DNA from 4 places in the Paenibacillus sp. FSL R5-0517 genome. Region 3 is predicted to be linked to each of the others. Evidence: riboswitches for the same ligand, from Rfam matches in the RefSeq annotation. Region 3 holds a riboswitch; each other region holds the start of a gene.

Region 1 (5,806 bases), 280 kb from region 3:
CGTTCCGGCTGCATTGATCTGGAATACTTTATCATAGGCCTTATACGCCGCACCGCCGGTAATGTTGACCGTTCCGGCCGACTTCAATGTGAGTGCATCCTCACCCACATCCTCCCAAACTACATTTGATATATTACAGTTGCCATAACAGTGAACACCATCGGCAGCAGGGTATCCGATATTTACATTTTTGAGCGTAGCCCCTGCCTCCAGACGAAATACCGGTTTCTGATTCTCTGCTTGAGACCCGTCACCCAATGTGGAAGGATTGGCTACAAATGTTTTGCCTTGACCGTCATAAGTCGTGCCCGCTGGAACAATAATCGTTGAATTAACAACTGTTGGCGCAGCAGCAGCGGGAACCGCACCAAATATGGAAGCAACCAAACCAGCAGACAACAACAACGTCAACATTTTTTTCATTACTTTATTCCTCCCTTATTCTCTCGTTATGGATCGTGTACAAGCCTGTGCTTGTACTGAAAGTTCGCCAGAGGTGCACCTCTGCCCAACTCACAACCTAATCCTACCAAATAAGGAAGGTAACTAAAATAATCATTAGATCAGATATATCCTGACATCGCATAATGACTGTCATATCGGCATTTTTTGCAAGTCAGGATCTTTGAACAATATGCTGATATCAACCTCTGGTATGCTCATTTGTAACGTAAGTACCTCTGACTTTAATCCCCAGTAAACAAGAAAGATCACTACATTTGTCTTTCAAATGTGTGATCTTGAATGGCTTCCAGCTTGCTGATATAAGATGTCAGGCTCCAAACCTCTGACGATAACCGCACTTTCGACACAACTCTTCCACAGCTTCCCGCTTGGAAAAGCCATATACCAGATTGTTCGCTCGCTCCCCTTCAATGATCTCCGAGAATGACTTCTCGTGCACATTACCCAGGTTAATCACACCCTCGCCATCGAGACAGCATGGAACCACCGTTCCATCCACTAGCACAGCCGCCTGACTACGCAATGCGTGGCAGAAGCCTTTGCCGTCATCTTCAGGTGCATCCAGACTTGGCCACTGGAACTCGTGGTCCTGATTCAGGTATACATTCGGGGCAATTTTGACCCCGCTGCCTGGAACCACTTTTTCCTCAATGCGGAAGTCCAGATTGAATTCACGTTCCAGCACTTCAAGGGTTTCCCGATTTCGATTCATCTGAGCATTCGTGAAGTTATCCTGCGTCAGATTCCACAGTCGGAATGAGATGATGACATTGTGTTTCACCGCCTCGTGTACAAAAGACAAAATGTTGCTCAGATATCCGTCACGGTCGGTTGAACCTTCGTGCCCATCGAAGCTGTGCAGGGAGAAGTTCATCTGACGCAGCGCCGGTTTACCAAGCAATTTATGCTGAGTCTTGGGCAGCAGTGTACCATTCGTTGTAATGTTCACCTTGAGTCCCTTCTCGTGTGCGGAATCTAGCAGAAGATCTATTTTGGGATGCAACAAGGGTTCGCCTTTGACATGTAGATAAATATGATTGGTATGTGGTTTAACTTGTTCCAGTATATTGTTGAAGACTTCAGGGTCAATGAATCCTTTGGCACGCTGCGTCTGCGGACAGAAGCTGCAAGCCAGATTGCAGATACTCGTGATCTCAATATATACTTTTTTGAACGTTTTCAACTTGGGTCCCCATTCTGCCTAGGAGGGAGAACAATCCCACCTGCATTTTGTGATCCGGCCTGTACGGCCCATCCCTATTATATCGAGTTCATAAGCCAAGGTAAATCAGAGAACGGGTTTATCGGGTTGAGTCAAATGATTTGGCTAGTGCCAAATGAACAGATTCAATCGCATGAATATGTGTTGTATCAAATAATGGAACTTCTGAATCCTCTACTTTTACTAATAATCCAATTTCGGTGCAACCTAATATGATTCCCTCAGCTCCATCATCAACCAGCCTTTGGATCACCTTTTTATAATAATCCCTTGATAAGGGCTCAATTTTCCCTAAACATAATTCCTCGTATATTATTTTATTGACAACTTTTCTATCCTCTTCATTCGGTATCAAAACCTTAATACCATTAAATTCAATTCGTTTTTTATAAAAGTCTTGTTCCATCGTATATTTGGTTCCGAGTAAACCAACCGTACTTATATGGGAGTTATGAATTTGATTTGCTGTTGCATCAGCAATATGTACGATGGGTAGTGTCACTTTTTCTTCAATATGTTTAATCACTTTATGCATCGTATTTGTACAAATTACAATCATTTCTGCTCCTGCCTTTTCCAAAGACTGAGCAGCATTCCCTAATAATTCACCAGCGCTTTCCCAATCACCTTCAGCTTGATAACGCTCGACCTCTTCAAAATTCACGCTATATAAAATGCACTTGGCTGAATGCAATCCTCCCAATTTATTTTTCACTTCTTCATTAATAATTCGATAATATTCTAACGATGACTCCCAGCTCATTCCACCAATAAGACCAATCGTTCTCATATTACACTTCCCCTTCCATTGATTACATCCCGAAAGCAGTGTATAGAAATTCAGTAGATATTGTATCGTATCTATTTCATTAAATAAACCTGCCACAGTAAGAGGAGTTGAGGAAACTGGAGCAATTCCGGCAACGGATTAATGCGTCTGCCCGAATAATCTGGCTGTGCAATCCTAATAATCCGAACGGTACCATTTTCAGATCAGTACTCACATTCTTTCTGAGCGCCCCCTTTACATTCCACTTGCATGTGATATATGCTGAACACATAACTGCATATCTTGAACAATGCACTAGGGGAGCCTTACGGCTGAGACGAATCGAATGATTCGGACCCTTTGAACCTGATCTGGATCATACCAGCGGAGGGAAGTGGAGCGGCCTTTTTGTAAGCGGATTTTTTCATGTTGATAATGAATTTTAATGTGAATTGAACTTACAGACCCACTCATTTCTCCGGAAATGGGTGGGTCTTTTTCGCGTTCTGCGGGCAGATCAGCAGGTGTAATGAAAGATCCCGCAGTTTGAAGTTGAATTTGGAATAACAAGGGGGAACAGAACGAGATGGATAATAACATAACCATTCACAACATGAGCTACGCTTTCCCGGGAAAAAGGGATTCTCCCGTGCTCTCCAATGTGTCGATGCGTGTAACCAACGGCGAATTCGTCTCGCTCATCGGCTCTAGCGGCTCCGGTAAAAGCACCCTTTTCAAGCTGCTGGCAGGTCTGCTTGAGCCAACCCACGGAACCATTGAAATTCCTTGGGTCCCTGAAGGAAAGCGACTGGGGCAGGTCGCCTACATGCCACAAAAGGACCTCCTGTTATCCTGGCGAACCGTCATGGAGAATTGCATGCTCCCCGCTGAAGTTGCTCCAGGGCGACAGGATAAGGGAAAAATTCGCGCAGACATTATGGCAGGGCTCGACAGATTTGGCTTATCCGGCTACGCGCATGCTTATCCGGACGAGCTGTCGGGTGGCATGCGCCAACGTGTCGCGCTGCTTCGTACTTTGTTGACAGGTGGCCAACTCATGCTGCTGGATGAACCATTCGGCGCACTCGATGCCTTAACCAAACGCGAGATGCATCGCTGGCTACTGGAGCTGTGGGAAGATCTGGGCAAAACCGTGCTGTTCATTACGCATGATATTGAAGAGGCCCTGCTACTCAGTGATCGGATTATCCTGTTAACTCCGGGGAGCCAAGGCCAACCGCTACAAGATTTGACGGTACCTTTGCCACGTCCAAGACATTCGGACATGATCTACGAACCGGCGCTCGTTCAGATGAGACGACGACTGGAGGAACAATTGCATGCGAGAGGATAACTTGGGAAACTGCATGAAGAATAACGTAAGGCGTTGGCTTGACCGTTATGGTCTGTTTCTTTGGCTCCTGCTCTTGCTGCTTGTCTTCTGGGAGTGGATTGTGCGTATGGGATGGGTGCCCTCCTTCATCATTCCAGCCCCAACGGCGATTGCCAACTCCCTGTATGAGCATCGTCACCTCCTGCTGGCTACACATCTGCCTGCTACCTTGATGGAGGTTGTTGTTGGTTTTGGCTTGTCCATTGGTGCCGGAATTGCACTTGCAACTGGTATGCATATGAATCGGTCGATTGAAAAAGCGTTATATCCCTTCATCGTAATCAGTCAGACGATCCCGTTGATTGCCCTGTCCCCCGTCTTCATCCTATGGTTTGGCTACACGCTGTGGAGCAAAGTTGCGGTGGTGTTCCTGATCGCCTTCTTTCCCATTGTGGTGAGTACCTACGATGGACTTCGCCAAGGCGATCCAGAGCAGCGTGAACTACTGCTCACCATGGGAGCCAGCACGTGGGATATTTTTCGCCAACTCCAGGTTCCACTGGCACTTCCCGCCTTCTTCTCGGGGCTAAAGATGTCTGTGGTGTACTGCGTGGTTGGTGCAACGATAGGCGAATGGCTCGGTGGCAGTAAAGGTCTCGGATACTTCAGCCGCCGCATGTCCAGCAACATGAACACGGACGCGATGTTCGCCGCTATTGTGCTGTTATCCCTGCTCGGGATCGTTTTGTTTGTACTGATTGCCTGGCTGGAGAAACGGTTTGGCACTCGGCGCCATGAAGCGAAAAAATAGTTGGATAAAACGTAGAGAGAATTTAGATTTTAGATGTTACTACAAGAATTACGCTCTACACAACATAACTTATGCACCATTTCAGCAGCTAACTTCAATCAGTACTTTGTCATCTTGTCCGTTAACATACTGCTGTCCATTGTCTACAAACCCAAACGATGAAATGAGGAACTTCATTTATGACTAACAAAGGTATATACTCCCTGCTTCCCATTATGCTCATAAGCCTGTTGCTGATCGTTAGCGGATGCGGCAACACGGGTGCTGGCAAAAACACGCCAACAACAGAATCGGAAACCAATGCACAGCAAGCTAACTCGCCTGTAACAGAACCAGCATCAGACACCAAAGATAAACTGTCCATCATGCTCGACTGGTACCCCAATGCAGTACATTCCTTCATCTATGTAGCTCAGGAAAATGGATACTTTGCAGACCAAGGTCTCGATGTCGACATTCAGATGCCTGCGGATACCAATGATTCACTCAAACTTGTTGCTGCCGGTAAAATTGATCTGGCTCTAAGCTATCAGCCTCAAATCTTGCTCGCGCGTAGTGAGAACATTCCTGTACGTTCCATTGCTGCTGTTGTTCGCCACCCGCTCGTACATCTGTTGACCGAAGCAAATGGCAACGTGCGTTCACCCAAAGACCTTGAAGGAAAGACGGTTGGCTATTCTTCGATTCCGCTGTATGACGCGATGGTACGGACGATGATCAGCCAAGATGGTGGCAGCCCAGACAACATGAAACTGGTCGACGTTGGATTCGATCTGATTCCTTCTCTGGCTTCCGGACAGGCGGACGCGATTATGGGTGGTTTTATTAACCATGAACAATTGATTTTGGAGAAAGAAGGCCATGCCATGAAATCGATTAACCCTGTCGACTATGGCGTGCCTGATTATTATGAATTGGTCCTGACCGCAAGTGAAGCTGGTATGGAAGCCAAAAAAGAACAACTTACCCGGTTCGTCAAAGCGATCCAGGAAGGACAGAAATATGTCACGGAGCATTCAGAAGAAGCCTTGAATATTCTGCTTGCTCATGAGAATGAAACATCTCCGCTTGACCCGGAGATCGAAACCAAAAGCCTGGCTATTCTACTGCCGCTCATGAATGAAGAAGGTCAACCGTTTGGTCGGCAGGAAATGGAGTCGTGGGAGAATGTACGTGCATGGCTCGTTGCAACTGAAATGATTCCTG
Region 2 (5,806 bases), 3.3 Mb from region 3:
TTAAAAATGTATCGTTTCGTTTACTCGCCGGAGAGCGCGTAGGACTTGTTGGTGCCAATGGTGTAGGTAAATCTACATTAATGAACATCCTTACCGGTAAATTGCTTAAAGACAGTGGAAAAGTGGAATGGACACCTAAAGTCCGTTATGGATATCTGGATCAGCACACAAAGCTTACGCCAGGCAAAACGATTCGTGATGTGCTTAAGGATGCTTTCCTTCCGTTGCTTGAACTGGAAAAAGAAATGATGAATATCACAGACCAGATGGCAGATGCAGATCCAGATAAGCTGGAGCAGTTGCTGGAAGAGATGGGCGATATTCAGGAACAACTGGAGCAGGGCGACTTTTATCTGATTGACGTCAAAGTCGAAGAGATGGCCAATGGTCTTGGTTTGTCTGCAATTGGTCTTGATCGAGATGTTGCAGCTCTAAGTGGTGGACAACGTACCAAGGTGCTGCTTGCCAAGCTTCTGCTCGAGAAACCTACAGCTCTGCTACTGGATGAGCCAACCAACTATCTGGATGTAGAGCACATTGAGTGGTTGTCACGTTACCTGAAGGACTACCCGCACGCGTTCCTCTTAATCTCCCATGACACGGAATTCATGAATGAAGTCGTGAATGTCATTTATCATTTGGAATTTGCCAAATTAACGAGATATGCAGCGAACTATAACAAGTTCCTGGAGATGGCTGATATGAATAAAGCCCAGCATATTGATGCGTACGAGAAGCAGCAAGAGTACATCAAGAAGCAGGAAGATTTCATTCAGCGTAACAAGGCGCGGGCTTCAACTTCAGGTCGAGCGAAGAGCCGGGAGAAACAGCTGGATAAGATTGAACGTATTGATCGCCCAGATGAAGCGGCTAAACCAACGTTCAAATTCAAGGATGCCCGCGCGAGTAGCAAAACGGTCTTTGAGGGTATTGATTTTGAAATTGGATATACGTATCCTTTGCTTCCCAAAATGACGATGACGATTGAACGTGGTGAGAAAATTGCCATCGTAGGCTGTAATGGTGTGGGTAAATCGACACTGCTGAAGACCATCCTTGGGAAAATATCTCCACTGAGTGGAAAGACCTTTTTGGGAGATTATCTCGAAACGGCCTATTTTGAACAGGAAGTTCGTGCTGGGAATATCACGCCGATTGAGGATGTCTGGAATGAGTTTTCCCATTTGACCCAGAACGAGGTGCGGGGTCATCTCGCTCGCTGCGGGTTGAAAAATGAGCACATTACCCGTCCGCTCAACATGCTGAGTGGTGGAGAACAAGCCAAGGTTCGTTTATGCAAACTCTTAATGCGTGAAAGCAACTGGATTTTATTCGATGAGCCAACGAACCATCTGGATGTCACAGCCAAAGCGGAGTTGCAACGGGCCTTGAAAGAATTCAAGGGAACGGTATTACTGGTTTCTCATGAACCTGATTTTTACGAGGGTTGGGTCACCAAAACATGGAATGTCGAAGAGTGGTCTGAGAAAAACTAGACGATTCAAGACCATGTTTAGCATAAATGACGGTGACAAAAAAATCCGTCTATGGTAACATAGGCTACAACTTCATATGAACACTAGGGGGGCCGCACGATGCGGCTGAGATGGATGAATGCGATTCCGGACCCTTTGCACCTGATCTGGATCATACCAGCGTAGGGAAGTGGCGAGCGCGTTTCAGTGAATGACGTGAGCAAACGGCAACTCGAGAGGATTTCAACCGTTTGCTTAGCAAATTGACATGCAGTTGCGTGTATAACGTTATGGCTATAGGTCTATAGCTGTACTGCACGAAATGAACTGTATGCATCAGTCAGTGATCTGATCCTATAATTCATACGCAGCCACTCCCCTACGGGAGTGGCTTTTTTTGTGTTTCATAGCATTCACGCCTGGAAGGAGAGGGAGGGGACCGCAATTTTTCATGAGCATGTTCACGAATCATTTGAATTGCATGTTGTATCTACGGGTGCAGGAGATCGAGCATCTTTTGTAAAAGCAGCCAAGGACGTTTGGCCATGGGTGGACTATATTCATATACGAGAGAAACAACTTACATGGCAAGACAAGATCAGTTGGGCTGAAAGTCTGCGTGGTGTTGGCGTTCCATCTTGTCGCATCGTTATCAATGGTTCAGAACTGCCTTCACAGAATGATCTCTATGGCGGTGTTCATTGGGGGCAAGACGCATTGCGCAAGTACAACTCCTACAATGCTGTCATAAGCAAAAAGCAGCGGCTTCGTTTGGGTGTATCTGTTCATTCCATCGATGAGGCAAAAATCGCTGAAGAACAGGGAGCTGATTACCTTTTCTTCGGGCATGTCTTCGCGACCAACAGCAAGCCAGATCTAGAACCAAGAGGATTATATGCTCTTGATGAAGTATGCAGAGGTGTCTCCATTCCTGTCATCGCGATCGGGGGCATAGAGCCGGGAAACATCGACGCGATTCGCTCTGCAGGGGCACAGGGAGTCGCCGTGATCTCAAATGTATGGTCGAGCGATTCCCCGGATAGGGCAGCTGCATCACTAAGGCAGGCTATCGTTGCTACAGGAAGTCTAAGCCGGTGAAAGGAGATGAGAGGATGAATGAGATCGTAACGGGTCAGAACAGGAATCATTTCAGTCATCAACTGAACTCTGAAACGGAATCAAGAAGCAAAAGTGTAACTGATAATCCGGATAAAATTCATGCAGAAACGATTATTGTAGGCGGAGGTGTTGTTGGTTGTGCCATTGCGTATGAGCTTGCTTCCCGTGGACAGGATGTTTTGTTGCTGGAGCGTTCCGCGATTGCGGGAGGCACTTCTTGCGCAGCGGCTGGAATGCTGGCGGCGGATAGTGAGGATTTTGCTCATCCTTTGATGGCTAAGCTTGCCAGGCAGAGTAGACAGTTACTTATTGAGCAACAAGGGCTAATGGATGCCCTCAGTGGGGTAGAGGTTGGCCTGCAACGCCATGGATTCCTCACCCCTTTTCGATCATACAGTGAATTAAGCCGCTATAAGAACAATCGAAATTCCGGTTTGTCTGCTGATGAGGTGTGGTGGGATCGTTCGGTTGTGCAACAGGAGGCATCGTGGCTTAACAGAGATACATACGGAGCCTACTACAGACCATACGAGAGTGAAATCCTTCCTGTCCATCTAACTAGGGCATATGCGGAATCTGCTCAAGCAATGGGAGCGCGGTTTATGGAGAACATAAAGGATATACATGTGCGAGCAAACGAACACGGCGTGCAGGGGATTACCACATCGATCGGTGAGATAACGTGCAAACATGTCGTTATAGCGGCTGGATTACAGAGTGAAGCATTGATGAGACATGTGAATCTGAGCTTACCTGTGTGGTCGGTAAAAGGAGAAATAGCTGCCGTTCAGTTCTCAGATGAACATGCAGGGTACAGGCCTGACAGAACGGTTTATGCAGAGGATGTCTATATTGTTCCCAAAGCCAATGGCGAAGTTTGGCTCGGGGCAACCAGTCTGCCGGGCAGAACGGATTTGAATGTTTCTGTACAGGGTGTTCAGAAGCTGCTAACAGCGGCTACCCACTGGGTACCCGGGATGAAAGAAGCGCAATTTAAGCGAGCGTGGGCAGGTGTAAGACCGGCAACGCCAGATGGCCTGCCTTATATAGGTGCATGCAAGAGTATGCCTGGACTGTTCGCTGCCTTTGGGCATTACCGTAATGGTATCTTGCTAAGTGCGATAACAGGCAGGCTTATCGCGGAGTTAATCGCTGGCAAAAGCTCAGAAGAACTCGGAATTGAAGCGCTGAATCCAGAGCGTTTGAACAGAAAGGGAGTGGTGCAGTGAATATCATTGTTAATGGACAACGGATGGAGATTGAAGACAGATTAAATCGTGTGGATAAACTGCTCCAATCGTTTGACCTGCCAGTCAAGACTGTAGTTGTCGAGCTGAACAGGCATATCTTAACGCGTGAGTATCATGAGTCAACGGCATTAAGAGAAGGCGATCAAATCGAGATTGTACATTTTGTAGGAGGCGGTTGATGATGTTGAACATTGGTAAATATACGTTTGAGTCCAGATTATTGCTCGGAACAGGCAAGTTTTCGGATCTTGAAGTGCAGAGTCAGGCTGTGGATGCATCTGGAACGGAAGTTTTAACCTTTGCTGTTCGTCGTCTGAATCTGGAGGAACGTAACCAGAAGCATTTCCTGGATACATTGGATCTGGATCAATATACGCTTCTGCCGAATACGGCTGGGGCTTCCACTGCGGAAGAGGCGGTGCGGATCGCCGAGCTTGCGCGGGCTTCGGGACTTTGTGATATGATAAAAGTCGAAGTCATCGGAGATGGAAAGACATTGCTCCCAGATCCGATTGAAACGTACAAGGCTTGCGAAATTTTGCTTGAAAAGGGCTTCACTGTGCTGCCTTATATTTCAGATGATGTCATTCTGGCCAAAAGGCTGCAATTGCTTGGAGTACATGCCGTAATGCCTGGCGCTTCTCCCATCGGAGCAGGTAGAGGCATCATTAATCCCTATAATCTTGAGATCATCATTGAGCAGGCCGTTGTGCCTGTGATTGTGGATGCAGGGTTGCGCTCTCCAAAAGATGCTGCTTATGCCATGGAACTTGGTGCAGATGGTGTATTGTTGAATACAGCAGTATCCGGATCAGGAAATCCGGTGAATATGGCTAGAGCGATGCGAATGGGTGTAGAGGCAGGTAGACTGGCATATGAGGCAGGCATGATTCCTGTGAAGCGTTATGCAGCGGCCAGTAGTCCGGTGGAAGGAATGGTTCATACATGATAGATCAACAACAATCAATTTCCTCCGAGCAGGCCGACCGGTATTCCAGACAGGAAAGGTATGCGCCACTTGGCAAGGAAGGCCAGGACAGATTAAAGGGCAGCAGAGTTTTAATTGTAGGCGCTGGCGCACTCGGAACAGGAATTGCCGAAACGTTAGTGCGTTCAGGCGTCGGGCACATAACGATCGTGGATCGTGATTATGTGGAGTGGAGTAATTTGCAGCGGCAACAATTATATGTAGAGCAGGACGCAATTGAACGGATGCCGAAAGCGATGGCTGCGGAAAAACGTTTATCTGCCATTAATTCCACGGTTCATGTGGAAGGAAAGGTATTGGATGTCAGAGTAGATGAACTGGAAGAACTCATTCAGCATGCAGACTTGATCATGGATGCAACGGATAATTTTGATACCCGACTACTCATGAATGATATGGCACAAAAGCATCGTATTCCCTGGATTTATGGTGGATGCGTGGGGAGTTACGGCATCACCTATACGTTTATGCCTGGAGAGACGCCATGTTTAAATTGTTTGCTGGGTGAAGTCCCCCTGGGTGGAGATACCTGTGATACGTCTGGCATCATTCCACAAGCGGTACAAATGGTAACGGCGAATCAGACAGCAGAAGCGATGAAGCTGCTTAGTGGCAATGAGAATGCATTGAGACGCAAGTTGTTGTCATTTGACGTGTGGAGGAACGAATACATATCCATCAATGTGGATGGTGCGAAAAAGCAAGACTGTCCTTCATGCGGTCCTTCGGCAACGTATCCATATCTTTCTGCGTCCAATCTGGAAAAAACCGATGTGTTGTGTGGAAGGGATACCGTTCAGATCCGCCCTGCACGGCGCATGAATTTGAATCTTCAACAAACGGCGGATCGCTTGAACAGACTTGAAGAAGGAAAAGTGGAATCCAATCCGTTTCTGGTTTCTTTTACAACAGGAGCTCATAGAATGGTCGTATTCCAGGATGGACGTGTTCTCGTACACGGAACAAAAGATACA
Region 3 (5,806 bases):
ATTACATCATAGCATTCACCAACCCGGCAACCATTGAAGGAACGATGGCACGGCTGAATCAGGCATTACAGCAAGAGAATGAGAATGAGCATCCCTACATTGCAAATACATATCAGACGGAAGCGGTGTGCATCCCTGGGACATTTGAGTTGATTATGCGTGGAGATCAGCAAGGGTATCTCGAAGCGGTACGTGAGGGATTACAGCAGATTGCTGAGCAGTATCCGGGTAAAACGGTAGTGGCAGCTCAACTGTCTATGGCTCCCGCTGCTGCACAGGTTACTGCAGACACAGGCATTGCGATCCATAGTCCGTTGGCATTGCTTGCGGCGTATGTGGAGAAAAATTTGGGCGTGGCTCGAAAGTAGTGGCTGATTTGGAGTGACATATTACAATCACTAAAAATATGTGAAAAGCAGTATGTAGGCTCTTTGCAAAATAAAAATGCTCTCGAACACGAGCATTTCAAATGGTATAATCACTTTGTACAGCCAATTTGTGGTGGGAAATAGGCTTGCCTCCAGTGGGAGGTGATCCTATGAACTTCTCTTTTAACGACGTAATCGTGTTCGCGATGTTAATTATTGCGCTCCTGACATACATCGATCGTAAAAAGAAGTGACCCGCCACAGGTTGACGGCCTGACGGGTCACTTCATCTGAACTTGCTGCACTCGGAGGAATACCCACCGCAAATGCTGTGCAGGAGTAGCCATTGGCCTGGCTACTCTTATTGGTGTTTACTTACATTCATTTTATTAAACATCTGCTAGACAATCAACCATAATACTGATAAAAAGTATTAGGAAGCTGATCAATAAGAGAAAAATACGACATGATAGCAGTATTCTCACCTTCAAACGATGTCAGACTGCCAAGGTTAAGCTGTACCAGCGCCTAGGACCGTGTCCGATATTCCTCAGCCTTTTCCTGCATGCCCGCTGCTACAGCCTCATTCTCGGACAATCCTTTATCCGCCGCAAAGGCACGAATGTCCTGCGTAATACGCATGCTGCAGAACTTCGGTCCGCACATCGAGCAGAAATGAGCTTCTTTGGCCCCTTCTGCCGGCAGCGTCTCATCATGGTAAGATAATGCCCGTTCCGGGTCGAGTGAAAGGTTAAACTGATCCCGCCAGCGGAACTCGAAGCGCGCCTTGGACAATGCATCATCCCGGCGCTGAGCACGTGGATGACCTTTCGCCAGATCGGCAGCATGAGCTGCGATCTTGTAGGCAATAACCCCTTCCCGTACATCATCCTTGTTGGGCAAGCCCAGATGTTCTTTTGGCGTGACGTAACAGAGCATGGACGTGCCAAACCAGCCAATCATAGCCGCACCAATGGCGGACGTAATGTGATCGTATCCCGGGGCAATATCGGTCGTCAGTGGCCCAAGTGTGTAGAACGGTGCCTCTTGGCATATCTCCATCTGCAGGTCCACATTCTCCTTGATCTTGTGCATCGGTACATGCCCCGGGCCTTCGATCATCACCTGCACATCATGTTTCCATGCGATCTGCGTCAGTTCCCCAAGCGTAGCCAGTTCCGCCATCTGAGCTTCGTCATTCGCATCGTAGATACTGCCTGGACGAAGTCCATCTCCCAGCGAAAACGCCACATCATACTTTTTCATAATCTCGCAGATTTCTTCGAAATGGGTGTACAAAAAATTCTCCTGATGATGCGCAAGACACCACGCTGCCATAATGGACCCGCCCCGGGATACAATGCCTGTCATCCGCTTGGCGGTCATGGGGATATAACGCAGCAGCACACCTGCATGAATCGTAAAGTAGTCCACGCCCTGCTCTGCCTGCTCAATGAGCGTGTCTCGGTACAATTCCCAGGTCAGCGCTTCCGCTTCGCCATTCACCTTCTCCAGCGCTTGATACAGCGGCACCGTACCAATTGGTACAGGTGAATTGCGGATGATCCATTCCCGTGTCGTATGAATGTTTTTGCCTGTCGAGAGATCCATCACCGTATCCGATCCCCAGCGCACAGCCCAGGTCATTTTCTCGACCTCTTCCTCGATGGAGGAAGATACGGCAGAGTTGCCTATGTTGGCATTGATCTTCACGTGAAAATGACGACCGATCAACATTGGCTCACTCTCCGGGTGATTGATGTTGGATGGCAGAATCGCCCGTCCACTCGCCAGCTCCTGCCGCACGAACTCCGGTTCCACCCCTTCACGGATAGCGGCATACTCCATCTCTGGTGTAATGACTCCCTGCCTCGCGTAATGCATCTGCGTGACACAGCGCCCAGCCTGAGCACGCAGTGGTTGTCCCCGAAATCCAGGGTACTCTTCAGCCCCGGCTCTCCTCCCACCGGGCTTTAGTCCGTTATCCTCGGGTTGAACGGCTCTGCCCTCATATGCTTCAACATCACCGCGTTCCATAATCCAATGATTTCGGAGTGCGGGTAATCCCTTCCGAATATCCATCTGGAATTCGGGATCAGTCATGGGGCCGCTCGTATCATAGACACGCAGCGGTTCGTTATGCTCCACCCCTTGGGGAGTATTGGTGTCATGAAGGGCTATCTCACGCTCCGGTACAGCTATGTCCGGCCGTGAGCCCTGAATGTAGACTTTGCGGCTGCCCGGAAAGGGCTGAACCCGTCCGGCCGCTCCTGTTTCCTTTTCCACCTGCTGATCGTTATGTTCCTGTTCCATCGCTTGTTGTCCCGTTTGATTTCCTGTACTCATGTTTGCTCGTCTCCTCCTCCGTGTTCGTTCACTAGGTTTGGTTGGCATCGCCATCAGCTCGCTTACGCACCTGTCCCAAATCATGCAGAGCGCAGAGAAGAAAGAGCGATCCTACACCAGACCAAGGGGGAGACATTATTCATGTACAGATAACAACAGAACGGAGGTTACCACAGATCATGGATCTATAATGATTGCTCTCTCCAAGCCCACTTTTGCAGGTTATTGAAAAAAAAGTCCATGGAATGTGTGTTATCTCGCCCGTCCACTGTATATAAAAAAAGCCGGCCCCCGAAGGAACCGACTTTAATGTCCATCACCAATAATGCTCCTGGTTGCAGCTCCATAACGGAGTCCTGCAAGAGTCACACATGTGGTGGTTGTGGTCATATCGCCGATTACTTCCCTACGCTGGTATGATCCAGATCAGGTGCAAAGGGTCCGGAATCTCATGCGATTCCGTCTCAGTCCGGACAATTCGGACTCCCCCAGTAACGTTAAAAGTTGCGGCATTCATAAGCCGCTGTTCATATTCAATGAAGCTGACCCCGATGGGCCGTCCATTACAGAGTAGCGCAACCGGAACATAAAAACAACCTTTATATTCCAGAACACCAACCCAATTGGAGAAAAACCTTACATCAATATCAGGATAACATGAGCCCCATCTGCGTAGCAGCTTCCTTTAGCACAGGTGCGTATTCGTGCAAAGTCTCCTGCGAAAGTCGGCTGACAGGCCCTGAGACCGAGAGAGCAGCTGCAATATTGCCTCGGCGATCCATAATCGGTACAGATACCGCTGCAGCTCCCGGCTCACGCTCCTCATAACTCGTCGCATATCCGTTATCCCGGATATCTCCCATTTGCGCCAAATACACCGCAGGGTCAATAAACACCGGCCACTCCGGCCCGTTCATCAGCTCCTCACGATCCTCGTCCGTGGCAAACGCCATCAAGACTTTGCTGGAAGCGCCCACAGACAGCGGGAGTCTAACACCAACGGGAGCGACTCGGCGAATCGCCTGATCACTTTGCACCGCCTGAATCCGAATCCGTTCACTGCCATCACGCAGGTACAGACTCACGGTCTCCCCCAATCGATCTCTCAGTCGCTCCATCGCAGGCAGCAGCAGAATAGCGGGATCATCACTACGGGACATATGAGCCGACAGCTCCCAGATTCGGATGCCAAGTCGATACTTCTCTGTTGCTGCATCGCGGATTACGAATCCTCGATCCTCCAGTGTAGCCATCAAGCGGTGCACTGTACTTTTGTGCAGGCCGATCTGGCTTGCAATCTCGGTGAGTCCCAGATCACTGCGTGTGGTAAAACATAATAATATATCCAGCGCCCGTTCCACAGCCCGGACGGTTAACTTGCGATCTTCCATGGCATAATGCCCTCCTCATGTTTCATCACATGAAACTTGGTTACATAAATTATATGAGAAACGGTCTCATCTGTAAACCAAAAAGAGCCAAAATTGAAATAGGCCAACGTGTAAAATTTTCCTTTTTATAAGACTTAATCCCCTGTAATTTACACACTAAGGTAATTTTACCCATATATCTTAAGAACTATATAACAATTGCGTAACAAATGCCCTCAAGCAATTGACTTTGACTATATTGGAACATACGATAAAGATATATTACATTAAGATATCGCTCTGAAGCAGGCTCTGAATAGACGCAATTCTCTTTTCATTTCGTTGTTATCTTCAACTGAACTTCAAAGGAGGGGCATTCATGTATCCAACATCCCAGAGCGAAGCCCCGCTGCATACAAAGGTGTCCGATCTGCCCTCTTCCCTATCACCGAGGCTGATTCGGTTCAAACATATTATCGTAGCGCTGCTGCTCTCCGTTGTATTTTTTCTACTGTTTTGTTTTATTGCACTGCATGGTTACATTGCATGGGTATTATCCAACCCGACTGTAGCGCCTGTCTTCTCCAATCCGATGCAGGCCAAGAATATGAAGTACGAAGATATCACTTTCCCGGCAGCAGATGGCAGCCGGACGATGCAAGGATGGTATATCCCTGCTGACAATGCCGCAAGCAAAACGATTATTTTCAGTCACGGCTATGGTGCCAATCGTGAAGAAACATGGGTACCCATGTATGACCTGGCACACTATGCCCATCAACTTGGGTTCAACGTCGTCATGTTCGATTATGGCTTCGCCTCCCAGGTGAACAAAGCTGTAGCCACAGGTGGCAAGGCTGAGTCCCAGCAATTGCTGGGTGCCATCCAGTTCGCCAAGCAGCGCGGTGCGCAGGAACTGGTAGTCTGGGGTTTCTCCATGGGTGCCGGTACGGCGCTTCAAACCGGACTGATTACACAGGAAGTGGATGCGATGATTCTGGACAGTACGTTCCTGCTTGAGCCGGATACGCTGTACCACAACATTCATAACCAGATCGATCTCCCGCGTCAGCCTACACTGGAGATCATGAAGCTGTTGTTCCCTGTTCTGAATGGCACCGGATTGCAACAGATTCCATACCAGGAAGTGAAAAAGGAAGATTATCCGTTCCCGATTTTCTTCATTCATGGTACGGAAGATGAGAAGGCGCCTTACCCAATTGCAGAACAGCTCGCCGCCAATCAGACCAATCCGTACTCGGATGTATGGATTGTCCAGGATGCGCACCATGAGTTGATCTTCCGGGAGCATCCAAAGGAATATCTTCGCCGTGTCTCGACTTTCCTGAGTCATGTAACAAAAACAAGCAGTGACGATGTGCAGAACACGAATAGTGGAGAATAATCAAACTTCAATCATCGGATTTTCCGTTGATTTTTGAGCCCCTCAGGGGGCTCTTTTTTTTGCACTCATAGGACAACAGCCCGACGGAATATACTCTTGGGACGCATGAAGCAACGGTCTACATATGCGATGAAATTCAACTGAAGGAGGCCCACCATATATGAACTGGGATGGATATGGTCACCTGCTGCCTCTGCGGACCTTGGAAGAAATCCGTTTCTGGAAAGAGCAGGAGAAAGAACATACACTCGTCATTCGTGCACTGGTGCCCGATCTGGAGCCCCCATACGTCAAGCTGCTGGAGGAATGGGAGGCTA
Region 4 (5,806 bases), 230 kb from region 3:
GTTGTTGCGATCTGCGCAGCGCTGACCTTTGCTTTCTGGGCGAAAGGATCATTCGGTGAGCTGGACAAGGTTCTGGAGCGACGGAAGCCAGCCGATGCTTCGAGACACACTCACACTGCCAGTGCATCAGGTGAACCGCATTCCGCAGATACCCGTATACCCGGCCCAACCTATCGTGGACGCAACCTGACTCTTCTGGTTCTGTTCGTCCTGTTCTTCTTCCTTTATGTTGGCACTGAGATGAGCCTTGCAAACTTCATGCCAGCGATCCTGATTGAGAAAATGAACATGAAGGAAGCCGGAGCAGCGCTTAGTGTCACCTGCTTCTGGATTGCCATGTCTGTAGGACGACTCTTCGCGGGATATATCGCAGAGAAATTCCAGTACCGCGTCTATGTGCTGTACAGTTGTCTTGCATCTGTGCTTTTGTTAATGGTGTTTCCATTTACAGACCAAATCTGGTCTGCGTTTCTCATCATCTTGCTACTCGGACTTGCCATGTCAGGCATTTTCTCGATTGCCCTAGTCTTCGCCAGTAAACTGCTGCCTGGAACCGAAGAATCCACACCTAGCATTTTGATTGCCTCAGGTGGGGTTGGCGGTGCCATTTTGCCTTTGACCACGGGATGGAGTCTTGATCATCTGGCGGTTAATCAATCCGCATGGATGCTTGCTATCTTTGCAGTTGGCCTGCTTGTCATTAGCGTGATCACGTACCAGTGGCAGAACAAACATTTGGTCGATCCAGCGACTTAACAGCTATGGGTGATACAGTCCAGAGCGATAGAATCAGAATTACCTATTAAAGAAATCGAAATGTCTACTGTCATGACTTGACGGTAGACATTTTTGGTAGCGTTACTCTGTTTTTTACGAACCCAGCACACGCTATTCCGCTCCATTTCTGTATGTTCGAAATCTAACGAACCTTAGAGAAGTTATTGTAGATAAGCAGCTTCAAATCAAGGTCTTGTTGCATTTTTTTGCATATTAACGCCGCTGAGATTCGTTAGATTTTTCATTCCCCAAGAACCGACTTAATAAAGTGTTCTCGATTCGTTACGATCTATTCATTTGCACAAGATTGCCCAGGAAATACTTTAAGGCCATCGGAATTACACACTTTTGTTAACAGTAGGCATTATATGCCCGTTGCTCTTGATGAATTTACCGAATACATATCGTACGAGCGGCCCTAGAATGATCAACTGATATGGAAGTGCCAGACTGAAATTACGAGCGATTGTATGCAGGTACGTACCAAGTACGGATACCACATTTAATTGGTCCGCAAGATACGCTGAAATCATTCCGTACAAAGACATGATCAGGACCATGCCAATCACCATAAAAAATGACATGACCAGCACACCAAGAATCTTGTTGGACTTGTCAAAAGGTAAGGAAAATGCAATTTTTCTCGCTACTGGGCCAACAATGAAGGACTCTACCAGAAAAGCGATGACAAAACACAATAGGAATTGAAACAGGATCTCAAGCGGGGACAACTTGCCAAGTATCCCAGTGTGCCACAAATTGAAAGTCATCATCACCAGGACCATTCCTGTACACATCATTAAGCCGAAAATAATTTGTTCCTTCTTGCTCGTTGGCAATTCTCTCATCCTCTCTGTTTACCTTCGTAATTATAGAGATGATGACTCCCACTACATAAGTGAACATTCCGTGAACAAATCTGATTTTCAAGTTTTGATAAACCGGAGAAAAAGTTAAGCTCAAGAGAATACGATTTTTTCTACAACATAAATTTCCAGAGAAAAGACAGTTTGGATAACGCTGTGATTGCTATTCGTTTGAAAATAGAGCCTTTCTGATTCGTAGATTCTGCTGGATGTTCATCTTTAACCGCAAGTGTACTATGTGCACGTTTGATATCCATAGCCTCTGTTAGTTCGTTGGCGAATGCAGAACCGTAAATGACCACAGCGGATTCGGTATTTAGGAAGGCAGATCTGGGATCAAGATTATACGAACCAACCATGCTGAGGTAATCATCCATGACAAATGATTTGCCGTGTATGGAATAAGGGCCTTCGTATTCATATACGGCCAGACTGGTATCAAGCAACCGTTCCTTAGAGCTTAAGTATCCCGCGAAAGCCAAAGGGTTAGGGGTCTGCTGGATTGAATTCGTCAGCATGACCCATTCTGCTTTTGGATTCATCGACAGATGTACGGCTTTCTCCATTTTCTTGGTAGGAATGGCATATGGCGTCTGAAGGTACACTTTCGACTTTGCTTGATTGGCGAAATGAACAAATGTCCTCCACATGATGGGGTCTTTATACAGCCTTTTAATTGGATTGTGAATGAAAGCAACGTGGTCGGAATGAAGCGCTCCTCGAACCCATTCCTTGGGCAACACTTTCACAAAAGGATCACTCTGAGCCTGGGCTTTTTGATATAAATCAGCCAGCTGAGCCAGCTCTTTTAACCCTTTTGCATGATGCTGACGTTTTGCATGTTTTTCTGGTTTGGTGAATGGATGGTTCCATAACTGATCTAGATATTGTTTCATTTCAACAACCGTGCTGTTCGTATTATCGTTTGCATTGTAAACAAGGACATCCCGATCAAAAACATAGTCTTTTGGGGGTTGCAATGCCATATATTTATCACCAATATTTTGGCCGCCAATGATTCCATATGTGTTGTCGACAAGAAGGATCTTGTCATGCAGACGATTATGCCATGTCCATGGCATAAATAGGTGGAGTGGTTCATAATATCTTAATTCGACATTGGGATGAGCTGCAATGGCATCTGGAATATCACGCAATTCTCCGCGCATGCTGTGAAAAATCCCGTCTAAAATGATTCGAACTTGAACACCCCGATCAGCCGCATCGAATAAAGCAGCAAAAAAAAGCTGAGATGTTTTTCCTTTTTGAATGGAGTAATAGGCCAGGTCGATGCTTGTTTTTGCCTCTCGAATGGTCTGGATTCTCACCTGACCCGATTGAAAGCCGTCCTCCAGGAGCATTACGCGATCTGTTGTACTTCCTCTTGTTAACGATTTTTGCATATCCGTATTTTCAATAGCAGATGGAGACGGAACCAAAAATAAAAGGTAGGCTGTGAAGAAAACGTAGGCACTATAACACAGAATCATTGCGATTATGGTTTTAAGGATCATTCAGTACTCCCCCATTTTTATGTAAAAGTATTTATTGGTATAGCAGTACTATCTCCTTTTGTACCTAAATTATGTTGTTTAAATGAATCAAGCTGCTCGGCTCAAGGCCAAACGATCAAAAACTAATCACCGAAGCGGCTTAGAAGCAAATAGACGATGACCGGAAATCCGTTCCCATCCAGTTCCTGACTGGACACGACTGGGCCTCTGGCCTATAATTACACCTAGTAATGCCCGTAACTTCATAGTTTCCCAGGGGAGTCGGAATTGGCCGGCTGAGAGTGTATCCCACCAAGATACTAACCCTTAGACCTGATCTGGATCATGCCAGCGTAGGAATCGGAGTATATCGAAATGGCACAGCCCTATGGCTGAACGCCACCTCTCTAACGCCTGCACGCGTCCCGGATTACGGGGCGCTTTTTTTAATGTTCTTTTATATAGCCAGAGAGCTAAAAAAAGTGACGTTATCCGGATCATAGCTGGTATAAATCTGCCGATTTATGCAAGAAGCTTGGATATGAAGCCAAGGAGTACCCGTGCCACTGGCCGGACATACCGAAGGAGAGAATCACAGATGAAATGGCGTAAAACAATGGGACTGTTGCTCTTATGTGTACTACTGGTGACTGTGGCCGCATGTGGCGGTAAAGAAGCTGCCCCGGCTGAACAGAACGGCAGCACGAATACGGAGAGCAGCAATGAAGGTGACAACGCAGCCCTCAAGGATGTTAAAGTGGTGCTCGACTGGACACCAAATACGAATCATACCGGCTTGTATGCGGCCGTAGATCAAGGTTTTTATAAGGCCGAAGGCTTGAATGTGGAGATTGTTCAGCCAGGTGCCGGCGGCGCCGATACGATGGTTGCTTCCAATGAAGTGCCATTTGGCGTAAGTTATCAGGAAAGTGTAACTCAAGCCCGTACACAAGGGGTTCCACTCGTCTCCATCGCAGCAGTTATTCAGCATAATACATCCGGGTTCGCTGCTCCGGCGGATCGGAATATCAAATCACCGAAAGATTTTGAAGGGAAAACCTATGGTGGTTGGGGTTCGCCTGTGGAAGAAGCCGTGATGCAATCCATTATGGAAGGCGAAGGCGCCGACGTATCCAAAGTGAAAAACATTAACATGGGTGATGCCGACTTTTTCACCGCAGTGAAACGGGATATTGATTTCGCATGGATTTTCTACGCCTGGACGGGGATTGAAGCTGAACTGCGCGGGGAACCGATCGACATGTTATATGTGAAGGATTATTCAGATGCACTGGATTACTACACGCCTGTTCTCGTTACGAACGAGCAGACGATTCAGAACGATCCTGAGTTGGTGAAAGCATTCCTGAAAGCCACTTCAGAAGGATATCAATACGCAATTGATCATCCCGAAGACGCAGCGAATATTCTGATCAAGGCCGTACCTGATCTGGATAAAGACCTGGTACTGGCAAGCCAGAAATGGCTGAGTCCGAAGTACACGGATGACGCCCTGCGCTGGGGAGAACAGAAACAGGAAGTATGGCAGAACTACACCGACTGGATGTTTAGCAAAAAACTGCTGGATGAACAGGTCGACGTGAGCAAAGCATATACGAACGCGTTTTTACCCCAATAAAAATTGCTTAAGTTTAACTTTTTTACACAAGAACGAAGAGTGCAGAACCCATCTGAAGAAGCGAAGCGCTCACCTAAAAGCTTTCTGAAAGAAAGCTCCTTCGGAAGCATATGCTATCCCCGGATTTCCTCCATTAGAATTCATTAAAGAAATCCGGAGATAACAGTGATCGGAAGAGGGTACTGCAATCGGAGTGATAAGTGTAAACCTGGTTCAATTCATGCAATTTATCACGAAAGGAGCCGTGATCTCTCATGGCAAGCACATTACTTAGCATTCAGGTTATTCCGAAAACGCCAAATGGCGAGAACTCTTATCCTTATGTAGATCGCGCCATTGAAGTTATTCAACAGTCTGGTCTGAAATATCAGGTGAACCCGCTCGACACCACGATGGAGGGGGAACTGGAGGAACTGCTGGAGGTTGTCCGCAAAATGCACGAAGTACTCGTCGAGGCTGGCAGCCCAAGCATCATCTCTCAGATCAAAATCGCCCATAGCCCTACTGGCTTCAGCATGGATACCCTGACGGAGAAGTACCGCTAATGAATGCTTATTTCAAAAGTGTATGGCCGCCCTTCGTGGCGGTTATTCTCTTTATAGCGATATGGCAGGGAGCCGTCTCCCTATTCCATATCGAGAAATGGATGCTGCCAGCACCGTCCGATATCGCCCGCGAAGCGGCATCCCAGGCTGATCGGCTTGGCATGCATGCCTCCGCAACCATTCAGTTAACCCTGATCGGATTCGCGGCCGGCACAGCGGTTGGATTACTGATTGCAATGGTGCTGCATTTAGTTCCTTTTCTCAAGTCAGCCCTGTATCCTTTACTTATTCTTAGTCAAAATATCCCGACCATCGCGCTCGCGCCGCTCCTGTTAATCTGGTTCGGATTCGGGTTGTTGCCTAAGCTGATTACGATCATACTAGTCTGCTTTTTCCCCGTTGCGGTAGCTGCGATGGACGGCTTGACTCGTACCGATGCAGCGATGATGAACTATATGCGCATGGCTGGTGCGAAACGTCACCATA

Evidence for each region. Region 3 has a riboswitch for thiamine pyrophosphate ahead of thiC (phosphomethylpyrimidine synthase ThiC). Riboswitches for the same ligand answer to the same signal wherever they lie in the genome.
Region 1: it holds a riboswitch for thiamine pyrophosphate, as region 3 does, so the genes downstream of both, MKX40_RS04470 (ABC transporter ATP-binding protein) here and thiC (phosphomethylpyrimidine synthase ThiC) in region 3, are expected to answer to the same signal.
Region 2: it holds a riboswitch for thiamine pyrophosphate, as region 3 does, so the genes downstream of both, MKX40_RS17560 (thiamine phosphate synthase) here and thiC (phosphomethylpyrimidine synthase ThiC) in region 3, are expected to answer to the same signal.
Region 4: it holds a riboswitch for thiamine pyrophosphate, as region 3 does, so the genes downstream of both, MKX40_RS02290 (ABC transporter substrate-binding protein) here and thiC (phosphomethylpyrimidine synthase ThiC) in region 3, are expected to answer to the same signal.

Annotation. Positions count from the first base shown of each region.
Region 1 covers NZ_CP150235.1:989,027-994,832, reverse strand. Annotated here, with positions in the region: gene MKX40_RS04485 (pectate lyase) at 1-423, opposite strand, end outside; gene MKX40_RS04480 (radical SAM/SPASM domain-containing protein) at 773-1,648, opposite strand; gene MKX40_RS04475 (aspartate/glutamate racemase family protein) at 1,767-2,477, opposite strand; TPP riboswitch at 2,764-2,866, shown strand; gene MKX40_RS04470 (ABC transporter ATP-binding protein) at 3,043-3,810, shown strand; gene MKX40_RS04465 (ABC transporter permease) at 3,797-4,600, shown strand; gene MKX40_RS04460 (ABC transporter substrate-binding protein) at 4,780-5,806, shown strand, end outside.
Region 2 covers NZ_CP150235.1:3,992,889-3,998,694, reverse strand. Annotated here, with positions in the region: gene MKX40_RS17565 (ABC-F family ATP-binding cassette domain-containing protein) at 1-1,496, shown strand, start outside; TPP riboswitch at 1,572-1,681, shown strand; gene MKX40_RS17560 (thiamine phosphate synthase) at 1,875-2,573, shown strand; gene thiO (glycine oxidase ThiO) at 2,588-3,823, shown strand; gene thiS (sulfur carrier protein ThiS) at 3,820-4,023, shown strand; gene MKX40_RS17545 (thiazole synthase) at 4,026-4,793, shown strand; gene MKX40_RS17540 (ThiF family adenylyltransferase) at 4,790-5,806, shown strand, end outside.
Region 3 covers NZ_CP150235.1:704,448-710,253, reverse strand. Annotated here, with positions in the region: gene MKX40_RS03325 (hypothetical protein) at 1-368, shown strand, start outside; gene thiC (phosphomethylpyrimidine synthase ThiC) at 897-2,681, opposite strand; TPP riboswitch at 3,101-3,214, opposite strand; gene MKX40_RS03315 (IclR family transcriptional regulator) at 3,362-4,105, opposite strand; gene MKX40_RS03310 (alpha/beta fold hydrolase) at 4,464-5,489, shown strand; gene MKX40_RS03305 (Fe-Mn family superoxide dismutase) at 5,650-5,806, shown strand, end outside.
Region 4 covers NZ_CP150235.1:477,582-483,387, reverse strand. Annotated here, with positions in the region: gene MKX40_RS02305 (MFS transporter) at 1-756, shown strand, start outside; gene MKX40_RS02300 (hypothetical protein) at 1,116-1,550, opposite strand; gene MKX40_RS02295 (phospholipase D family protein) at 1,757-3,157, opposite strand; TPP riboswitch at 3,402-3,514, shown strand; gene MKX40_RS02290 (ABC transporter substrate-binding protein) at 3,735-4,775, shown strand; gene MKX40_RS02285 (MTH1187 family thiamine-binding protein) at 5,030-5,320, shown strand; gene MKX40_RS02280 (ABC transporter permease) at 5,320-5,806, shown strand, end outside.